DNA from 4 places in the Streptomyces sp. NPDC018029 genome. Region 4 is predicted to be linked to each of the others. Evidence: riboswitches for the same ligand, from Rfam matches in the RefSeq annotation. Region 4 holds a riboswitch; each other region holds the start of a gene.
What was found. A riboswitch is a leader RNA that binds a small molecule or an ion and turns the genes downstream of it on or off. The one in region 4 is predicted to bind cobalamin.

Region 1: linked by a shared signal. The riboswitch ahead of ACH4D5_RS25045 (energy-coupling factor ABC transporter permease) and the one ahead of ACH4D5_RS11730 (ribonucleoside-diphosphate reductase subunit alpha) in region 4 are both predicted to bind cobalamin.
Region 2: linked by a shared signal. The riboswitch ahead of cobN (cobaltochelatase subunit CobN) and the one ahead of ACH4D5_RS11730 (ribonucleoside-diphosphate reductase subunit alpha) in region 4 are both predicted to bind cobalamin.
Region 3: linked by a shared signal. The riboswitch ahead of ACH4D5_RS04000 (ABC transporter substrate-binding protein) and the one ahead of ACH4D5_RS11730 (ribonucleoside-diphosphate reductase subunit alpha) in region 4 are both predicted to bind cobalamin.

What each region holds. Positions count from the first base shown of each region.
Region 1 covers NZ_JBIRFV010000008.1:243,247-247,450, reverse strand. Annotated here, with positions in the region: gene ACH4D5_RS25055 (ArsR/SmtB family transcription factor) at 1-662, opposite strand, end outside; gene ACH4D5_RS25050 (hypothetical protein) at 870-1,178, shown strand; cobalamin riboswitch at 1,405-1,589, shown strand; gene ACH4D5_RS25045 (energy-coupling factor ABC transporter permease) at 1,619-2,347, shown strand; gene ACH4D5_RS25040 (energy-coupling factor ABC transporter substrate-binding protein) at 2,347-2,769, shown strand; gene cbiQ (cobalt ECF transporter T component CbiQ) at 2,776-3,525, shown strand; gene ACH4D5_RS25030 (energy-coupling factor ABC transporter ATP-binding protein) at 3,567-4,204, shown strand, end outside.
Region 2 covers NZ_JBIRFV010000007.1:289,813-294,016, forward strand. Annotated here, with positions in the region: gene cobN (cobaltochelatase subunit CobN) at 1-1,821, opposite strand, end outside; cobalamin riboswitch at 1,859-1,978, opposite strand; gene ACH4D5_RS22760 (cobalamin biosynthesis protein CobG) at 2,261-3,622, shown strand; gene ACH4D5_RS22765 (precorrin-8X methylmutase) at 3,634-4,204, shown strand, end outside.
Region 3 covers NZ_JBIRFV010000001.1:904,344-908,547, forward strand. Annotated here, with positions in the region: gene ACH4D5_RS03990 (ABC transporter ATP-binding protein) at 1-455, opposite strand, end outside; gene ACH4D5_RS03995 (FecCD family ABC transporter permease) at 452-1,480, opposite strand; gene ACH4D5_RS04000 (ABC transporter substrate-binding protein) at 1,477-2,439, opposite strand; cobalamin riboswitch at 2,483-2,646, opposite strand; gene ACH4D5_RS04005 (Mov34/MPN/PAD-1 family protein) at 2,619-3,041, opposite strand; gene ACH4D5_RS04010 (amino acid permease) at 3,128-4,204, opposite strand, start outside.
Region 4 covers NZ_JBIRFV010000003.1:676,204-680,407, reverse strand. Annotated here, with positions in the region: gene mctP (monocarboxylate uptake permease MctP) at 1-1,182, shown strand, start outside; gene ACH4D5_RS11735 (GNAT family N-acetyltransferase) at 1,263-1,763, shown strand; cobalamin riboswitch at 1,818-1,948, shown strand; gene ACH4D5_RS11730 (ribonucleoside-diphosphate reductase subunit alpha) at 2,079-4,204, shown strand, end outside.

The sequences.
Region 1 (4,204 bases), on a different contig from region 4:
AGAGCGGGGTAGTGCGACCCGAACAGGGTGGGGATCAGGAGGAGCCCGCGCCCGCCGAGGCGGACGTCGGCGTCCCGTCCGGAAGCCATGGTCAGGTGCAGGACGGGCGGATCCCAGGTGATGTAGCGGGGGTTGAGCCCGCTCAGGAGACGCTCGACGCCGTGCCCGGCCAGTTGCTGGAGCCTGCGGGTGCGGTCGACCTGGGCGAGCCTGTCGATGCGCGACCAGTACGGCGCGATGAAGTGCTGGTGGGCATGGGCGACCGTGTCCGCCAACTCTCCCACCAGGGAAGGGTCCCGGCCGAGTGAGCGGACGGCCGGCGAGAGGCCCCGGGGGCGGCCGGGCGCCCACTGCCGCAGATCCTTCCGGACGCGGTCGGCAGGTGTGCCGCGCAGCCGGTCGACCAGGTCGTCCGGGTGGCCCTCGCCGCTCAGGTCCAGGAAGTCCACCGCCGCGCCGGTGGCGGGGATCAGCTCGCACAACGTCCCTATCCGGGGCGGCAGATGCCGGGCCGCCCGGCTGCGCCAGGCGTCGAACCGGACGGGGTGGGAGCGCTCCTGGAGCAATCGGACGGCGATCTCCAGTTCGAGCAAGGGCCGTGGCGCCGCGGCCAGTCGGGTGCGGGCCAGGTCTTCGGCGGTGAGGTGGATACGCAACGTCACCCGGGCGATCCTCCTCGCGGCCTTCGATTCGGGCCAGCCCGAAACGAGTCGATCAGTGGCGGCCAGCGGCCAACACTGGCGGGGCCGGGAGAACGCAGCACCGTCCCGGCCAGGGGGGGAGGACGGCGCCGCGCGGCACCTCGCTGCCCGCGGCGCCGGTGCCCGCCCCCGTGCTCCCAACGCTCCACTCCGACGGAAGGAAAATCTGTGCGTCACATGAAGAAGGCCGCCCTGCTCGTGTCCGCGACGGCTCTGACCACCGCGCTCGCTGCCACGCCCGCGGTGGCCGACACGCACGGGAGCAGCGCTCCGAAGGCCACCGCGTCCTCCGCCGCGAGCGAGGCGGCCGACAGGTCCGCGGACGAGTTCGGCGCGATGTCGTGGATCTATGTGGGCACCTACCGCACCCTGTCCGCGTGCGAGGCCGACGGCCGGAACTCCATCTACTCCGAGTGGGACTGCAAGAAGAACCCCAGCAGCGGCAAGTGGCAGCTGTGGGTGAACGACGAGTCCTGATCGAACGTCGAAGGCGCTGCGGCGCTGAGGCGTTGAGGCGCTGAGGAGTTGAGAACGACCGGCCATTGAGCGTCCAGGGCCCCCACCCCGAGGGTGGGGGCCCTGGACGTTCGGGGCCGCCAGACCTACGCATGGCCTCTGAGCAGGGGCGTATGCGGTGGTGGTGTGCGCTCGGGTGTGACACCGGCGCGACCGCCGTGCAAGTTGTCAGGGCGATTTTTGCGCACTAGTGTCACCACGCCTTGGTGCTCGGGAAATCCGGTGTGATGCCGGTGCGGCCCTCGCCACTGTGATCGGGAAGTCCGGCTCCAGCCCTCGCGGCAGCCACTGGGTACACACGTACCCGGGAAGGCGGAGTCCGGTCGGTACGACCCGTCAGCCAGGAGACCGGCCAAGGCACGTTGTCCATCCACGAGGTGCTGGAGAGGGTCTGCTGAGCCATGCACATAGCCGAGGGTTTCCTCCCGCCGGCGCACGCGATCGCCTGGGGCGTAGCGTCCGCGCCGTTCGTCGTCCACGGAGTCCGCTCCCTGACCCGTGAAGTCAAGGAACATCCGGAGAGCACGCTGCTCCTCGGTGCCTCCGGGGCCTTCACGTTTGTCCTTTCCGCGTTGAAAATCCCCTCGGTGACGGGCAGTTGCTCGCACCCGACGGGGACCGGGCTCGGGGCGATCCTGTTCCGGCCGCCGATCATGACGGTGCTCGGCACCATCACCCTGCTCTTCCAGGCCCTGCTGCTCGCCCACGGCGGACTCACCACCCTGGGCGCCAACGTGTTCTCCATGGCGATCATCGGCCCCTGGGCGGGTTACGCGGTCTACCGGCTCCTGAGGCGGTACGACGTGCCGCTCATGGTCACCGTGTTCTTCGGGGCGTTCGTCGCCGACCTGACCACGTACTGCGTCACCAGCGTCCAGCTGGCCCTGGCGTTCCCCGACCCCGGCAGCGGATTCCTGGGCGCCCTGGGCAAGTTCGGCGGCATCTTCGCCGTCACCCAGATCCCCCTGGCGGTCAGTGAAGGACTGCTCACCGTCCTGGTGATGCGCCTGCTCGTGCAGTCCAGCAAGGGCGAACTCACCCGCCTCGGCGTACTGCTGCAGCGCAAGCAGGCGGACACCACGAAGAAGGCGGACACGACGAAGAAGACCGAGACGGGGGCCAGTGCCTGATGAGCCGGAACGCGAAGATCAACACACTGCTGCTCCTCATCGTCGCCGCGCTCGCGGTCCTTCCCCTGGCGCTCGGTCTCGGCGACGACGAGGAAGAGCCGTTCGCCGGCGCCGACGCCCAGGCCGAGACGGCGATCACCGAGATCGACCCGGACTATGATCCATGGTTCTCGCCGCTGTACGAACCCCCGTCCGGGGAAGTCGAGTCGGCGCTGTTCGCCCTGCAGGCGGCCATCGGCGCGGGCGTCCTCGCCTACTACTTCGGGCTGCGCAAGGGCCGCCGCCAGGGCGCGGAACAGGCCCGGGCGGAAGCGGCACGGCCTGAAGCGGCGCGGCCTGAAGCGGCGCGGCCGGAGGCGTCGGACGGCTCCGACGAGCCGGTCGACGCGGGCGGCCCCCGGTCCGGGACCGAGCGGGTCTGACCCGGCGTGCTGCCCATCGACGCGGCGGCGCACAGCAGTCACTGGCGCCGCCGGCATCCCGTGGACAAGGCCGTGCTCGGTCTCGGCCTCACCGTCTTGGCCATCTCGCTGCCGCCCTGGCCGGGCGCCGTCCTGGTGCTGGTCGCCGCACTCGCCCTGCTGCTGGGCCCGGCGGGCGTGCCGCCCGGCAAACTGTGGCGCGCCTACCGCGTGCCGCTCGGCTTCTGCGTGACCGGCGCCCTGACTCTGCTCATCCAGGTCGGCGGTCCCGGCGGGTTCGTGGCGTTCGCGGACGGCGGCCCGGCGCGCGCGGGCGGTCTGCTCCTGCGGACCTCCGCGGCCTCGCTCGGCGTGCTCCTGTTCGCCTTCACCACGCCCATGTCGGACCTGCTGCCCCGCCTGGTGAAGGCGGGGGTGCCCGCGCCGGTCGTGGACGTGGCGCTGGTCACGTACCGGATGAGCTTCCTGCTCCTGGACTCTATGAGCCGGATCCGGCAGGCGCAGGCCGCCCGGCTCGGCCACACCACCCGCGCCGCCACCTGGCGCTCCCTGGCCGGCCTTGGCGCCACCGCGTTCGTGCGCGCCTTCGACCGGGCGAGCCGGCTGCAGGCCGGGCTCGCCGGGCGCGGCTACGACGGCACCCTGCGCGTCCTCGTGCCCGAGGCCCGGATCTCACGGCCCTTCCTCGCCGCCGGCGCGGTGCTTCTCGTGGGCCTGGTGGCCCTGACCCTCGTACTGGAAAGGTTCCTTCCATGAGCGCCACGAGTGCGACGAGCGCCGGGGGCGGCGCGAGCGCCATGAGTCAGCCCGTGGTCGCTCTCCGCGCGGTGTCCTACGCGTACGAGGACGGGCCCACCGTGCTCAGCGGCCTCGACTTCGACGTCGTCGAGGGCCGTGCCCTCGCGCTGCTCGGACGCAACGGCAGCGGCAAGACCACCCTCATGCGGCTGCTCAGCGGCGGACTGCGGCCCGCCTCCGGCGAGTTGACGGTCGAGGGTGTCCCCGTGACGTACCACCGCAAGGGCCTGACCCGGCTGCGCACGACCGTGCAGCTGGTGGTGCAGGACCCGGACGACCAGCTGTTCGCCGCGTCGGTCGAACAGGACGTCTCCTTCGGCCCCTTGAACCTCGGCCTGCCCGACGCCGAGGTCCGGGCCCGAGTCGCCGAGGCGCTCGCCGCCCTCGACATCACAGCGCTCGCCGACCGGCCCACCCACCTGCTCTCCTACGGCCAGCGGAAGCGGACCGCCATCGCCGGAGCCGTGGCGATGCGCCCCCGCGTACTCATCCTCGACGAGCCGACCGCGGGACTCGACCCCGACGGCCAGGAACGCCTCCTCGCCACCCTGCAACGGCTGCGGGACGCCGGGACGACCGTGGTCATGGCGACCCACGACGTCGACCTGGCCCTGCGCTGGGCCGACGACGCGGCGCT
Region 2 (4,204 bases), on a different contig from region 4:
CTCGTCGAGGAGCTGCTCCAGGCGCGCGATGTCGCCGTAGGAGTCGGCGCGCGCCATCGGCGGCACCAGGTGGTCGATGAGCGTGGCGTGCACGCGGCGCTTGGCCTGCGTGCCCTCGCCCGGGTCGTTGACCAGGAAGGGGTAGATCAGCGGCAGGTCGCCGAGCGCGGCGTCGGGGCCGCAGGCGGCGGACAGGCCCGCGTTCTTGCCGGGCAGCCACTCCAGGTTGCCGTGCTTGCCGAGGTGGATCATCGCGTCGGCGCCGAAGCCGCCGTCGGCCGCGGGCGCCGCGATCCAGCGGTACGCCGCCAGGTAGTGGTGCGACGGCGGCAGGTCCGGGTCGTGGTAGATCGCGATGGGGTTCTCGCCGAAGCCGCGCGGCGGCTGGATGAGGATGAGGAGGTTGCCGCGGCGCAGGGCGGCGAGCACGATGTCGCCTTCCGGGTCCCCGCCGTTGCCGACCCGCGAGCGGTCCAGGAACATCTCGCCGGGCGGCGGCCCCCAGTGCTGCTCGACCGAGTCCCGCAGCTCCTGCGGCAGCGTCGCGTACCACCGCTTGTAGTCGGCGGCCGGGATGCGCACCGGGTTGGCGGCGAGCTGTTCCTCGGTGAGCCACTCCTGGTCGTGGCCGCCCGCGTCGATGAGCGCGCGGATCAGCTCGTCGCCGTCACCGGAGACGAGGCCCGGGATGTCGGCCTCGGGGCCGAAGTCGTAGCCCTCGGCGATGAGCCTGCGCAGGAGCGCGACGGCGGACGCGGGGGTGTCGAGGCCGACCGCGTTGCCGATGCGGGAGTGCTTGGTGGGGTACGCGGAGAGGACCAGCGCGAGGCGCTTGTCGGCGGCCGGGATGTGCTTCAGGCGTGCGTGCCGTACGGCGATGCCGGCGACCCGGGCCGCCCGCTCGGCGTCGGCCACGTACGCGGGAAGGCCGTCCTCGTCGATCTCCTTGAAGGAGAAGGGGACCGTGATGAGGCGCCCGTCGAACTCGGGCACCGCGATCTGGCTCGCGGCGTCCAGCGGCGAGACGCCCTCGTCGTTCTCCTCCCACGCGGAGCGCGACCCGGTCAGGCAGAGCGCCTGGAGGATCGGCACGTCGAGGCCGGTCAGCGCGCCCGCGTCCCACGACTCGTCGTCGCCGCCGGCCGACGCCTCGGCGGGCCTGGTGCCGCCCGCCGCGAGGACGGTCGTCACGATGGCGTCGGCGGCGCGCAGCTCGTCGATCAGCTCGGGCTCGGGGGCGCGCAGCGAAGCCACGTACAGCGGCATCGCGCGGGCGCCCGCGTCCTCGATCGCGCCGCACAGCGCGTCCACGAAGGCGGTGTTGCCGCTCATGTGGTGGGCGCGGTAGTAGAGCACGGCGACCGTGGGGCCCTCGACGTCGGCGCGGGCGGTGCGCTCCAGCGGGCCCCAGGAGGGGGCGGCGGCGGGAGGCTCGAAGCCGTGGCCGGTGAGCAGCACGGTGTCGGAGAGGAAGCGGGCCAGCTGCTCCAGGTTGGCGGGGCCGCCGTGCGCGAGGTAGGCGTGCGCCTCGGCGGCGATGCCGATCGGCACGGTCGACGACGCCATCAGCTGGGCGTCGGGCGCCTGTTCCCCGGTGAGCACGACGACCGGGAGGCCGGTGGCGATGAGCTGGTCGAGGCCGTCCTGCCAGGCGCGGACGCCGCCGAGGAGGCGTACGACGACGAGGTCGACGCCGTCCAGTAGGGCGGGCAGCGCGTCGAGGTCCAGACGGGACGGGTTGGCGAACCGGTAGTCGACCGGGCCTCCCGCCGCGCGGGCGCTGAGCAGGTCGGTGTCGGAGGTCGACAACAGCAGAAGCATGCGGGCGCAGGCCTTCCTCGGGGTGTCCGCGCCCCGGGTGGTCGTATGGACGGCAGGAGTTCCTGGCTCACCCCACACAGGTGGGGCTCACAGTGGCGGGACCGCGCCGGATTCGCACCGGGCTTCCTCCCTGGGGTCCTGGTGGACCCACGCCGTCGCTGGCGTCGGCGGACCCCAGCGGTCTCGGGGCAGTGTGGCACGCGCCCACGCCGCCCGGCACGCCCTCTCGCCGCGCCGGGCGAAGTCCCAAGTACGTCCAGTACGAGGGCCTCCGCCCAGCACGCCGAGAGCACGCACCGAACGACGCGGACCCGCACCCCACTGCCCCGAGACCGCTGGAGGCCCGCCGCCTGCATAGTAAGTCCTGCCCGCCGCCGATGGGGCGGCCACCTGCCAGGACGGTCCGTCTCGGGAGGCGACCGGCCGGATCCGCGTGGGTATGCTCGCCGCCATGCCGCCCACCCGAGCACCATCCCCAGACCAGGGCGAATCCCTCATACGTGACCGGGGTGACGCCTGCCCCGGAGCCCTCCGCCTGCACCTCGCGGACGACGGGCGCCTCGCCCGACTCCGGCTGCCCGGCGGTCTCCTGACGGGGCATCAGACGTCCGTGCTGGCGGCCGCGACGGAGCGTCTGGCGGACGGGAACCTCAGCGTCACCTCGCGCGGCAACATCGAGCTGCGCGGTCTCGGCGACGCGTGCGGCGGCGAGCTCTCCCGGCTGCTCGCGGACGCCGGCCTGCTGCCCTCCGAGCGCCACGAGCGGGTGCGGAACGTGGTGGCGTCCCCGCTCGCGGGAACCGACGGACTCGGCCACGCCGACGTGCAGTTGTGGGCCCGTGAGCTGGACCGACTCCTGTGCGCGGAGGAGTGGACGACAGCGCTCTCCGGCCGCTTCCTGTTCGCCCTCGACGACGGCCGCGGGGATGCGGCCGGGCTCGGCGGCGATGTGACCTTGATCGCAGAATCCGGCGGGACCGCAGTCGTACGTCTCGGGGGCCACGCCTGCCGGGTCGCCGGGGCCGACGTCCCGCGCGCCGCCCTCGCGGCCGCCGCGGCCTTCCTCGACGCCGCGCGCGAGGCGGGCAACGGGGCGTGGCGGGTGCGCGAACTGCCCGAAGGGACGACCGCGGACCTGGCGGGAGCACTGTCCCGGGCCGACGTCTCCGCGACGCCGGTCGGCGTATCCGCGACGCCCACCGACGTTTCCGCGACGCCCGCCGACGTCTCCGCCACTCCCGCCGACGTCTCCGCCACTCCCGCCGACGTCCCGCGGCCGCCGATCGCCGCGCCGCCCGCCCCGGGCGTCGTCGGCCGCGCAGTGGTGGTCCACGCCCGCCTCGGCCGCGTGAGCGCCGCCCAGTGGCGGGCCCTCCTGCCGCTCCCCGCCGACGAGCTGCGGGTCACGCCCTGGCGCGGCTTCGTGCTCCCCGGCTTCGCCGACGGGGCTGCGGCCCGCGGACGGCTGGCCGCGCTGGCCGCCGCCGGATACGTCACCGCACCCGACTCGCCCTGGCTGGGCGTCGGCGCCTGCACCGGCCGCCCGGGCTGCGCCAAGTCCCTCGCCGACGTCCGCGCCGACGCAGTGCCCGGCACCGGCGGACTCCCCGTCCACTGGTCCGGCTGCGAGCGGCGCTGCGGTCACCCGCACGGCGACTGGGTCGACGTCCTCGCCACCGGCGACGGCCGCTACGAGGTCACGCGGCACACCGGCGGCTCGACCGAGGCCGTGACGGGCAGCACCCTGACCGAGACGGTCACCACGGCACGTAACACCACGAAAACGACGGCCACGAGATGAGCGAGAGCACAGTGTTCGACTACGAGAAGGACGGCGCGGCGATCTACCGCGAGTCCTTTGCCACCATCCGCGCGGAGGCGGACCTCCACGGCCTGCCCGCCGACGTCAGCCAGGTCGCGGTCCGGATGATCCACGCCTGCGGGATGGTGGATCTCGTGAAGGATCTCGCCTACAGCCCGCGGGTGATCGCCGACGCCCGCAAGGCGCTGCGCGACGGCGCGCCGATCCTCTGCGACGCGAACATGGTCGCGAGCGGCGTCACCCGCAAGCGGCTGCCCGCCGACAACGACGTGATCTGCACCCTCGCCGACCCGTCCGTGCCGGACCTCGCCGCCGAGCTCGGCACCACCCGCAGCGCCGCCGCCATGGAACTCTGGCGCGACCGCCTCGAAGGCTCCGTCGTCGCCATCGGCAACGCGCCCACCGCCCTCTTCCGCCTCCTGGAGATGATCGAGGAAGGCGCGCCGCGCCCGGCCGCCGTCCTCGGCATCCCGGTCGGCTTCGTCGGCGCCGCCGAGTCCAAGGACGCGCTCGCCGAGCACTCCTCCGGCCTGGAGTACCTGGTCGTACGAGGGCGGCGCG
Region 3 (4,204 bases), on a different contig from region 4:
GCCACCAGGGCCCGCTGGCGCTCGCCGCCGGACAGGGAGGGGAAGGCGCGGTCGGCCAGCTCCTCGACGCCGACGCGGGCGAGGGCCGCCGTGACGAGTTCCTCGTCGGCCGCCGTGTCCGCCTCCCAGAACCGCTTGTGCGGGGAGCGGCCCATCGCGACCACCTGCCGGACGGTCAGCTCGAACGCCGCCTGCCCGTCCTGCGGCACGGTGGCCAGGCGCCGGGCGCGGGCCTTCGGGGTCATCGTGTGCAGGTCGTCGCCGTCGAGGAGTGCGTGGCCCGCGGTGGGGCGCAGCGTGCCGTAGACGCAGCGGAGCAGCGTCGTCTTGCCGCTGCCGTTGGGGCCGACGACGCCGACGGTCTCGCCGGGGGCGGCGGTGAGGTCCACGGCGTCGACGAGCCGCCTGCCGTCGATCTCGTACGAGAGGGCCTGGGTGCGCAGCTCGCCGGTCATGCCGGGACTCCTTCGGTACGCCGCCGCAGCAGCCACAGGAAGAACGGGCCGCCGGTCAGCGCGGTGAGCACGCCGACGGGGATGTCCTGCGGCGCGGCGACGGTGCGTGCGGCGAGGTCGGCGACGACCAGGAAGACCGCGCCCATCAGCGCCACCACGGGGAGCAGCGCGCGGTGCGCGGCGCCGACCAGCATGCGGGCGGCGTGCGGCACCATGAGGCCGACGAAGCCGATGGCTCCGCTGTACGCGACGAGGACGCCGGTCAGGAGCGAGGCGAGGACGAAGACGCCGGCGCGGAAGCGGGCGGCGTGCAGGCCGAGGACGGTGGCGCCCTCCTCCCCGGCGAGGAGCAGGTCGAGGGGCCGGGCCATGGACACCAGGAGGGCCGTGCCGACGGCGAGGGTGGCGCAGGGCAGGGCGAGCATGTCCCAGCGGGCGCTGCCGAGGCCGCCCAGCGTCCAGTACAGGACTTCCTTGAGGTGGTCCGCGCTGTCGGCGGTGACGAGGATGAGGCTGGTCAGCGCGGTCAGGATGTACGAGACGGCGACGCCCGCGAGAATCAGGCGGCCGGTGGCGAAGCTGCCGCCGCCGCGGGCCAGGGCGTAGATGAGGACGAGGGAGAGCAGCGCGCCCGCGAAGGAGGCGGCCGGGATCGTGACGGTGGTGGACAGGGCCGCGCCGAGGCCGAAGACGCTGCCGAGCACGATCGCGCAGACCGCGCCGACGGAGGCGCCCGAGGAGACGCCGAGCAGGAACGGGTCGGCGAGGGGGTTGCGGACGAGGGCTTGCAGGACGGTGCCGATGACCGCGAGCCCGGCGCCCACCGTCGCCCCGAGCAGGACTCTGGGCAGGCGGACGTCCAAAACGATCGTGCGGAACGGGGAGGGTTCGGCGCGGCCCGTGAGGATGTCCAGGACGTCGGCGGCAGGGATGCGGACGGAGCCGAGGGCGAGACCGGCCACGAGCGCCACCGCGAGGGCCGCGCAGAGCGTCGTCACGACGGTGGCGTAGCGCAGGTGCTTCACAGCTGTGCCGCCAGCTTCCTCACCGCCTCGGGTGCTCGTACTCCCGTGACCATGTCGGAGAGCCGCAGGACCGCGAAGCGCTTGTTCTTGACGGCGGGGACGTCCTTGAGGACGGGGTCCTCCAGGAGGCGCTTCTTCTTCTGGGCGACCGTGGTGGCGCCGTAGTCGAGGATCAGGATCGTCTCGGGCCTGCGCTCGACGACCGATTCCCAGGACGCGTCGCTGAAGGACTTGTCGACGTGGGCGAAGATGTTGCGGCCGCCCGCCCGCTCGATGATGTCGTTGCCGATGCCGCGGCCGCCCGCGGTGAACGCCGTCTTGTCGCCGCTGTCGTAGACGAAGACGGAGAGCGGCTTCTTGTCCTTGGACTTCTTGGCGGTGGCGGCCAGTTCGCGCTGGGCGCCCTTCACCCAGCGGTCGGCGCGGGCCCGCACCCCGAAGGTGGAGCCGACCTCGCGGACCTCGCGGTAGACGTCGTCCATGGAGACGGGCTTCTTGGCGCAGCCCTCTACGTTGAGGCGGCTCTCGATGCCGGACTTGGCGAGTGCCGAGCGGCTGCGGCCGTCGCCGGCGAGGAAGGCGCTGGCGTAACCGCCGTAGACGAAGTCGGGATTGGCGGAGAGCAGCTTCTCGTAGGAGGGGTACTCCTTGGCGAGCACCGGGAGCGACTTGTAGGCCTTCTCATACTTCGGGAGGACCTTGTCGTCGAGGTAGGCGGTGCCGGCGATGTGGTCCTTCAGACCGAGTTCCAGCATCACTTCGGTGGTGTGCTGGTTCATGGTGACGGCGCGCTTCGGAGGTGCGTCGTAGGTGGTCTTCACGCCGCAGTTGGTGACGGTGTACGGGAATCCTGCGGTCTTGGCGGCGGGCTTGCTGTCACCGCCGGAGCCGGACGAGGAGCACGCGGCGAGCGGGACGAGCAGGGCCGCGGCGGCCAGGGCACGTATCGGTCGGGACATGGCTGAACTGCCTCCTCCAGGGGATTTCCGCGTCCCCTGCGTCGTGTGGAGGAAGGCGGCAGGTCAGTTCCTGACTCCCCCGCCCCGGCCGGCGCGTGCCGGTGGGGCGGGGTCACAGTGGCGGGACCGTGCCGGGTTCGCACCGGCTTCCTGGGTCCTGCCGCCCTCGTGAGTAAAGCTCAGTATGCCTGTACGACCTTTACGTCTTCCTCGGTGACCTCGCCGTCGACGATCCGGTACGAGCGGAACTGGAAGGGGCCCGCGTCGTCGGTGTCCGCCGTGGAGACCAGGACGTAGTGGGCGCCGGGTTCGTTGGCGTACGTGATGTCGGTGCGCGAGGGGTAGGCCTCGGTCGCCGTGTGCGAGTGGTAGATGATCACCGGCTCCTCGTCGCGGTCGTCGAGCTCGCGGTAGAGCTTGAGCAGGTCGCCCGAGTCGAACTCGTAGAACGTGGGCGAGCGCGCGGCGTTGAGCATCGGGATGAACCGCTCGGGGCGGCCGGTGCCCGCCGGGCCCGCGACCACGCCGCACGCCTCGTCGGGGTGGTCCTGGCGCGCGTGCGCGACGATCTGGTCGTGGAGGGCCTGGGTGATGGTCAGCATGGCGCCAGGATAAGCAGAGGGGCCCGTGCGTACCGGAGTGTGGTACGCGCGGGCCCGAATGCTGGACAGCGGCCTTGGGGAGCCGGTCAGTCCTTGGAGAGGCGGTCGCCGGTGGAGGCATCCGCGGAGGCGTCCTCGGGGAGGCCGATCTTCCGCTTGTTGAACGCCGCGGCCTGCGGGTTGCGGCTCTTGAGGACCAGGTAGGAGACGCCGAGAATCGCGGCCCAGACCGGAGCGGCGTACAGCGAGATCCGCGCGTCCTTGTCGACGCCCATCATCACGATGACCATGCCGATGAAGAGCAGCGCGAACCAGCTGGTGTACGGGGCGCCCGGGGCCCGGAAGGTGGACTGCGGCAGCTCGCCGCGGTCGGCCTTGCGGCGGTAGCGGATCTGGCAGGCCAGGATCATGATCCAAGCCCACATGCCGGAGATGGTCGCGAAGGAGACGACGTAGTTGAACGCCTCGCCCGGCCACTGGTAGTTGATCCAGACGCCGACCAGCATGAACGCGGCGGAGGCCGTGGTGCCGATGAGCGGCAGGCCGTTCTTCGTGAGCTTGGTGAAGAACTTCGGGCCCTGGCCGTTCATCGCCAGGTCGCGCAGCATGCGGCCGGTGGAGTACATGCCGGAGTTGCAGGAGGAGAGCGCGGCGGTGAGGACCACGAAGTTCACGATCGCGGCGCCGACGCCGAGGCCCATCTTCTCGAAGGCCGCGACGAACGGCGAGACGCCCGGCTGGAAGTGCGTCCACGGCACGACCGACAGGATCATGATGAGCGCGCCGACGTAGAAGACGGCGATGCGCCACGGCACGGTGTTGATGGCCTTGGGCAGGACGGTCTTCGGGTCCTTGGACTCGCCCGCGGTGACGCCGACGAGCTCGACGGCGAGGAAGGCGAACATCACGATCTGCAGCGTCATCAGCGTGGAGCCGATGCCGTTCGGGAAGAAGCCGCCCTGGTTCCACAGGTGGGCCACGGTCGCGGTGTCACCGGCGTCGGAGAAGCCGATGGTGAGGATGCCGATGCAGATCAGGATCATGCCGATGATGGCGGTGACCTTGACCATCGAGAACCAGAACTCCAGCTCGCCGAAGAGCTTCACGGAGATGAGGTTCGCGCCGTACAGGATGACCGTGAAGATCAGCGCGTACGCCCATTG
Region 4 (4,204 bases):
GGAATCCAGGCCGTCCTGGACGTCATGGGGATCGGCGGCGGCCCCGACACCAACTGGTTCATCAAGGACCTGCCGCTGCTGATCGCGTTCGCGGTGCTCGCCGCGTACACGTACTCGTCGGGGCTGCGCGCGCCCGCGCTGATCGCGTTCGTGAAGGACGGCTTGATCTATCTCGTCATCGTCGTCGCGATCATCTACATCCCGATCAAGCTCGGCGGCTTCGACGACATCTTCGCCAAGGCGGGCGAGGCGTTCTCGCAGACCAACCCGGCGACCGACAAGCCGCGGGGCGCGCTCGCGCCGCCGGAGGCCGGTCAGTGGACGTACGCGACCCTGGCGCTCGGCTCGGCCCTCGCGCTCTTCATGTACCCGCACTCGATCACGGCGACGCTCTCCTCCAAGAGCCGGAACGTGATCCGCCGCAACACCACGATCCTGCCCCTGTACTCCCTGATGCTGGGCCTGCTCGCGCTGCTCGGCTTCATGGCGATCGCGGCCGGGGTCAAGGTCGAGAACGGCCAGCTGGCGATCCCGCAGCTCTTCGAGAACATGTTCCCGGACTGGTTCACGGGCGTCGCGTTCGCCGCTATCGGCATCGGCGCGCTCGTCCCGGCCGCCATCATGTCCATCGCGGCCGCGAACCTCTTCACCCGGAACATCTACAAGGACTTCATCAAGCCCGACGCGACGCCCGAGCAGGAGACCAAGGTCTCCAAGCTGGTCTCGCTCATGGTGAAGGTGGGCGCCCTCGTCTTCGTCCTCGGCATGGACAAGACCGTCGCGATCAACTTCCAGCTCCTGGGCGGCATCTGGATCCTGCAGACGATGCCCGCGCTGGTCGGCGGCCTGTTCACCCGGTGGTTCCACCGCTGGGCGCTGCTCGCCGGCTGGGCGGTCGGCATGGTCTACGGCACGCTCGCCGCGTACGGCGTCGCCTCGCCCACGCAGAAGCACTTCGGCGGCTCGTCCGACACGATCCCGGGCATCGGCGAGATCGGCTACATCGGCCTCACCGCGTTCGTCCTGAACGTGGTCGTGACCGTGGTCCTCACCTTCGTCCTGAAGGCGCTGAAGGCGCCCGAGGGCATCGACGAGACGTCGCCGGAGGACTACACGGCGGACGCGGGCGACCCCGGTGTCATACAGGAACTCCCGAAGGCGACGGCGGGCGCCGGACACTGATCCCTGCCACCGCGCACGCGACTCGGGCCGCCGGAAAAAACCGGCGGCCCTTTGTCGTACCCGTGTTGCACACTGCGCCCATGGATTTCACGATCAGCATCAGAGAGGCACGACCCGAGGATCACGAGGCCATCGGCGACCTCACCGCGCAGGCCTATCTCTCCGACGGGCATCTGGACTTCGGAGCGGACGACCCCTATCTCGCGGTGCTGCGCGACGTGCCGTCGCGGGCGGCGGCGGCCGAGGTCCTGGTGGCCGCGGCGGACGGAAAGGTGCTCGGCTGCGTCACCTACGTACCGTCCGGCGGGCCGATGGCCGACATAGCGCGGGACGGCGAGGCCGAGATACGCATGCTGGCCGTCTCCCCCGAGGCGCGGGGCCGGGGTGTGGGCGAGACGCTCGTACGGGAGTGCGTGCGCCGCGCCGAGGAGGCGGGCCGCAGCGCGCTCGTCCTGTCCACGCAGACGTCCATGCACGCCGCCCACCGGCTGTACGAGCGCCTCGGCTTCGTGCGGACGCCCGAGCGCGACTGGAACCCGATCGAGACGGTGCCGCTGCTGACGTACGCGCTGAAACTCTAGCCGCCCCCTCTGCGGGCCGACACAAGATGTGGGCCTGCTTCAAGAGCGCGGCACAAGATGTATGCTCATGCTCGCTGTCGCCGCAGGGGAATCCGGTGCAAGTCCGGAACTGTCCCGCAACGGTAGACGTGTACGCATTTGTCGTACGCGGAGTCCGAAGACCTGCCGGCAGTGCACCCGTGCCGTCCGGCCCGGGTGCCGACCGTCCGGGCCTCGTGGAATGGGCCGGTGGACGCGGTACGCCGCCCTGCCCGGGTGCGCCCGTGTGTGCCGTCCTCTCCCCCAGGCCCAGAGCCGAGCGAGGGAGAGCTCCACGTGACCATCGCGCCTGCCGAACCTGCGTCAGCGCCGTCACAGTCGACCGCCGAGGGTACCGAAGGCACCGACGGACCCGGGGCCGCGCTGCTGCGGACCCTGACCGACCTCACCGCCGACCTCCCCGACACCGACCCCGGCCGGGTCGCCGCCGCCGCGCTGCGCGGCCGCTCGGCCCGGGCCGACGAGGCGGAGCTGCGCGAGCTGGCGACCGAGGCGGCCGCGGGGCTCATCTCGGAGGACCCTGCCTACTCCAAGCTGGCGGCCCGGCTCCTGTCGATCGGCATCCGCGAGGAGGCGGCGACACAGGGCGTGCGCTCCTTCACCGACTCCGTCGCGGTCGGCCACCGCGAGGGCCTGATCGCCGACCGCACGGCGTCCTTCGTCACCGAGCACACGGCCCGGCTCGACGCGCTGGTGGAGGCCGCGCTCGCCGACGGCGCCGACTTCCGCTTCGAGTACTTCGGACTGCGCACCCTGCACAGCCGCTATCTGCTGCGCCACCCGATCACCCGCCAGGTCATCGAGACCCCGCAGCACTTCATGCTGCGCGTGGCGAGCGGCCTCGCGGAGGACGGCAGCGAACGCGCGCTCGACGAGGTCGCCGCGCTGTACCGCCTGATGAGCCGCCTGGACTACCTGCCGTCCTCGCCGACGCTCTTCAACTCCGGCACCCGCCACCCGCAGATGTCGTCCTGCTACCTCCTCGACTCCCCGCTGGACGAGCTCGACTCGATCTACGACCGCTACCACCAGGTCGCGCGGCTCTCCAAGCACGCGGGCGGCATCGGCCTCTCGTACTCCCGCATCCGCTCCCGGGGTTCGCTGATCCGCGGGACGAACGGGCACTCCAACGGCATCGTGCCGTTCCTGAAGACCCTGGACGCCTCGGTCGCCGCCGTGAACCAGGGCGGCCGGCGCAAGGGCGCGGCCGCGGTCTACCTGGAGACCTGGCACTCCGACATCGAGGAGTTCCTGGAGCTGCGCGACAACACCGGTGAGGACCAGCGGCGCACGCACAACCTCAACCTCGCGCACTGGATCCCCGACGAGTTCATGCGCCGGGTCGCCGCCGACCAGCCGTGGTCACTGTTCTCGCCGTCCGACGTCCCCGAGCTCGTCGACCTGTGGGGCGAGGAGTTCGACGCCGCCTACCGGCGGGCGGAGGCCGCAGGGCTCGCGAAGAAGACCATCCCCGCGCGGGACCTGTACGGCCGCATGATGCGCACCCTCGCGCAGACCGGCAACGGCTGGATGACGTTCAAGGACGCCGCCAACCGCACCGCCAACCAGACGGCGGAGCCCGGCCACACCGTGCACTCCTCGAACCTCTGCACGGAGATCCTGGAGGTGACGGACGACGGGGAGACGGCCGTCTGCAACCTCGGCTCGGTGAACCTCGGCGCGTTCGTGGACCCGGCCGCCCAGGACATCGACTGGGAGCGTCTTGACGACACCGTCCGCACCGCCGTCACCTTCCTCGACCGCGTCGTCGACATCAACTTCTACCCGACCGAGCAGGCCGGCTGCTCCAACGCCAAGTGGCGCCCGGTGGGCCTCGGCGCGATGGGTCTCCAGGACGTCTTCTTCCAGCTGAAGCTGCCCTTCGACTCCCCCGAGGCGCGCGCCCTGTCCACCCGGATCGCCGAGCGGATCATGCTCGCCGCGTACGAGGCGTCCGCGGACCTCGCCGAGCGCAACGGCCCGCTGCCCGCCTGGGAGAAGACCCGCACCGCGCGCGGCGTGCTGCACCCGGACCACTACGACGTCGAGCTGACCTGGCCGGAGCGGTGGGCGGCGCTGCGCGACCGTATCGCCACCACCGGCATGCGCAACTCGCTGCTCCTCGCCATCGCGCCGACCGCGACCATCGCGTCCATCGCGGGCGTCTACGAGTGCATCGAGCCGCAGGTCTCCAACCTCTTCAAGCGCGAGACGCTGTCCGGCGAGTTCCTCCAGGTCAACGCCTATCTCGTGAAGGAGCTGAAGCGGCTCGGCGTCTGGGACGCGCAGACCCGCGAGGCGCTGCGCGAGGCCAACGGCTCGGTGCAGGGCTTCGGCTGGATCCCCGAGGACGTGCGGGCGCTGTACCGCACGGCGTGGGAGATCCCGCAGCGCGGCCTGAT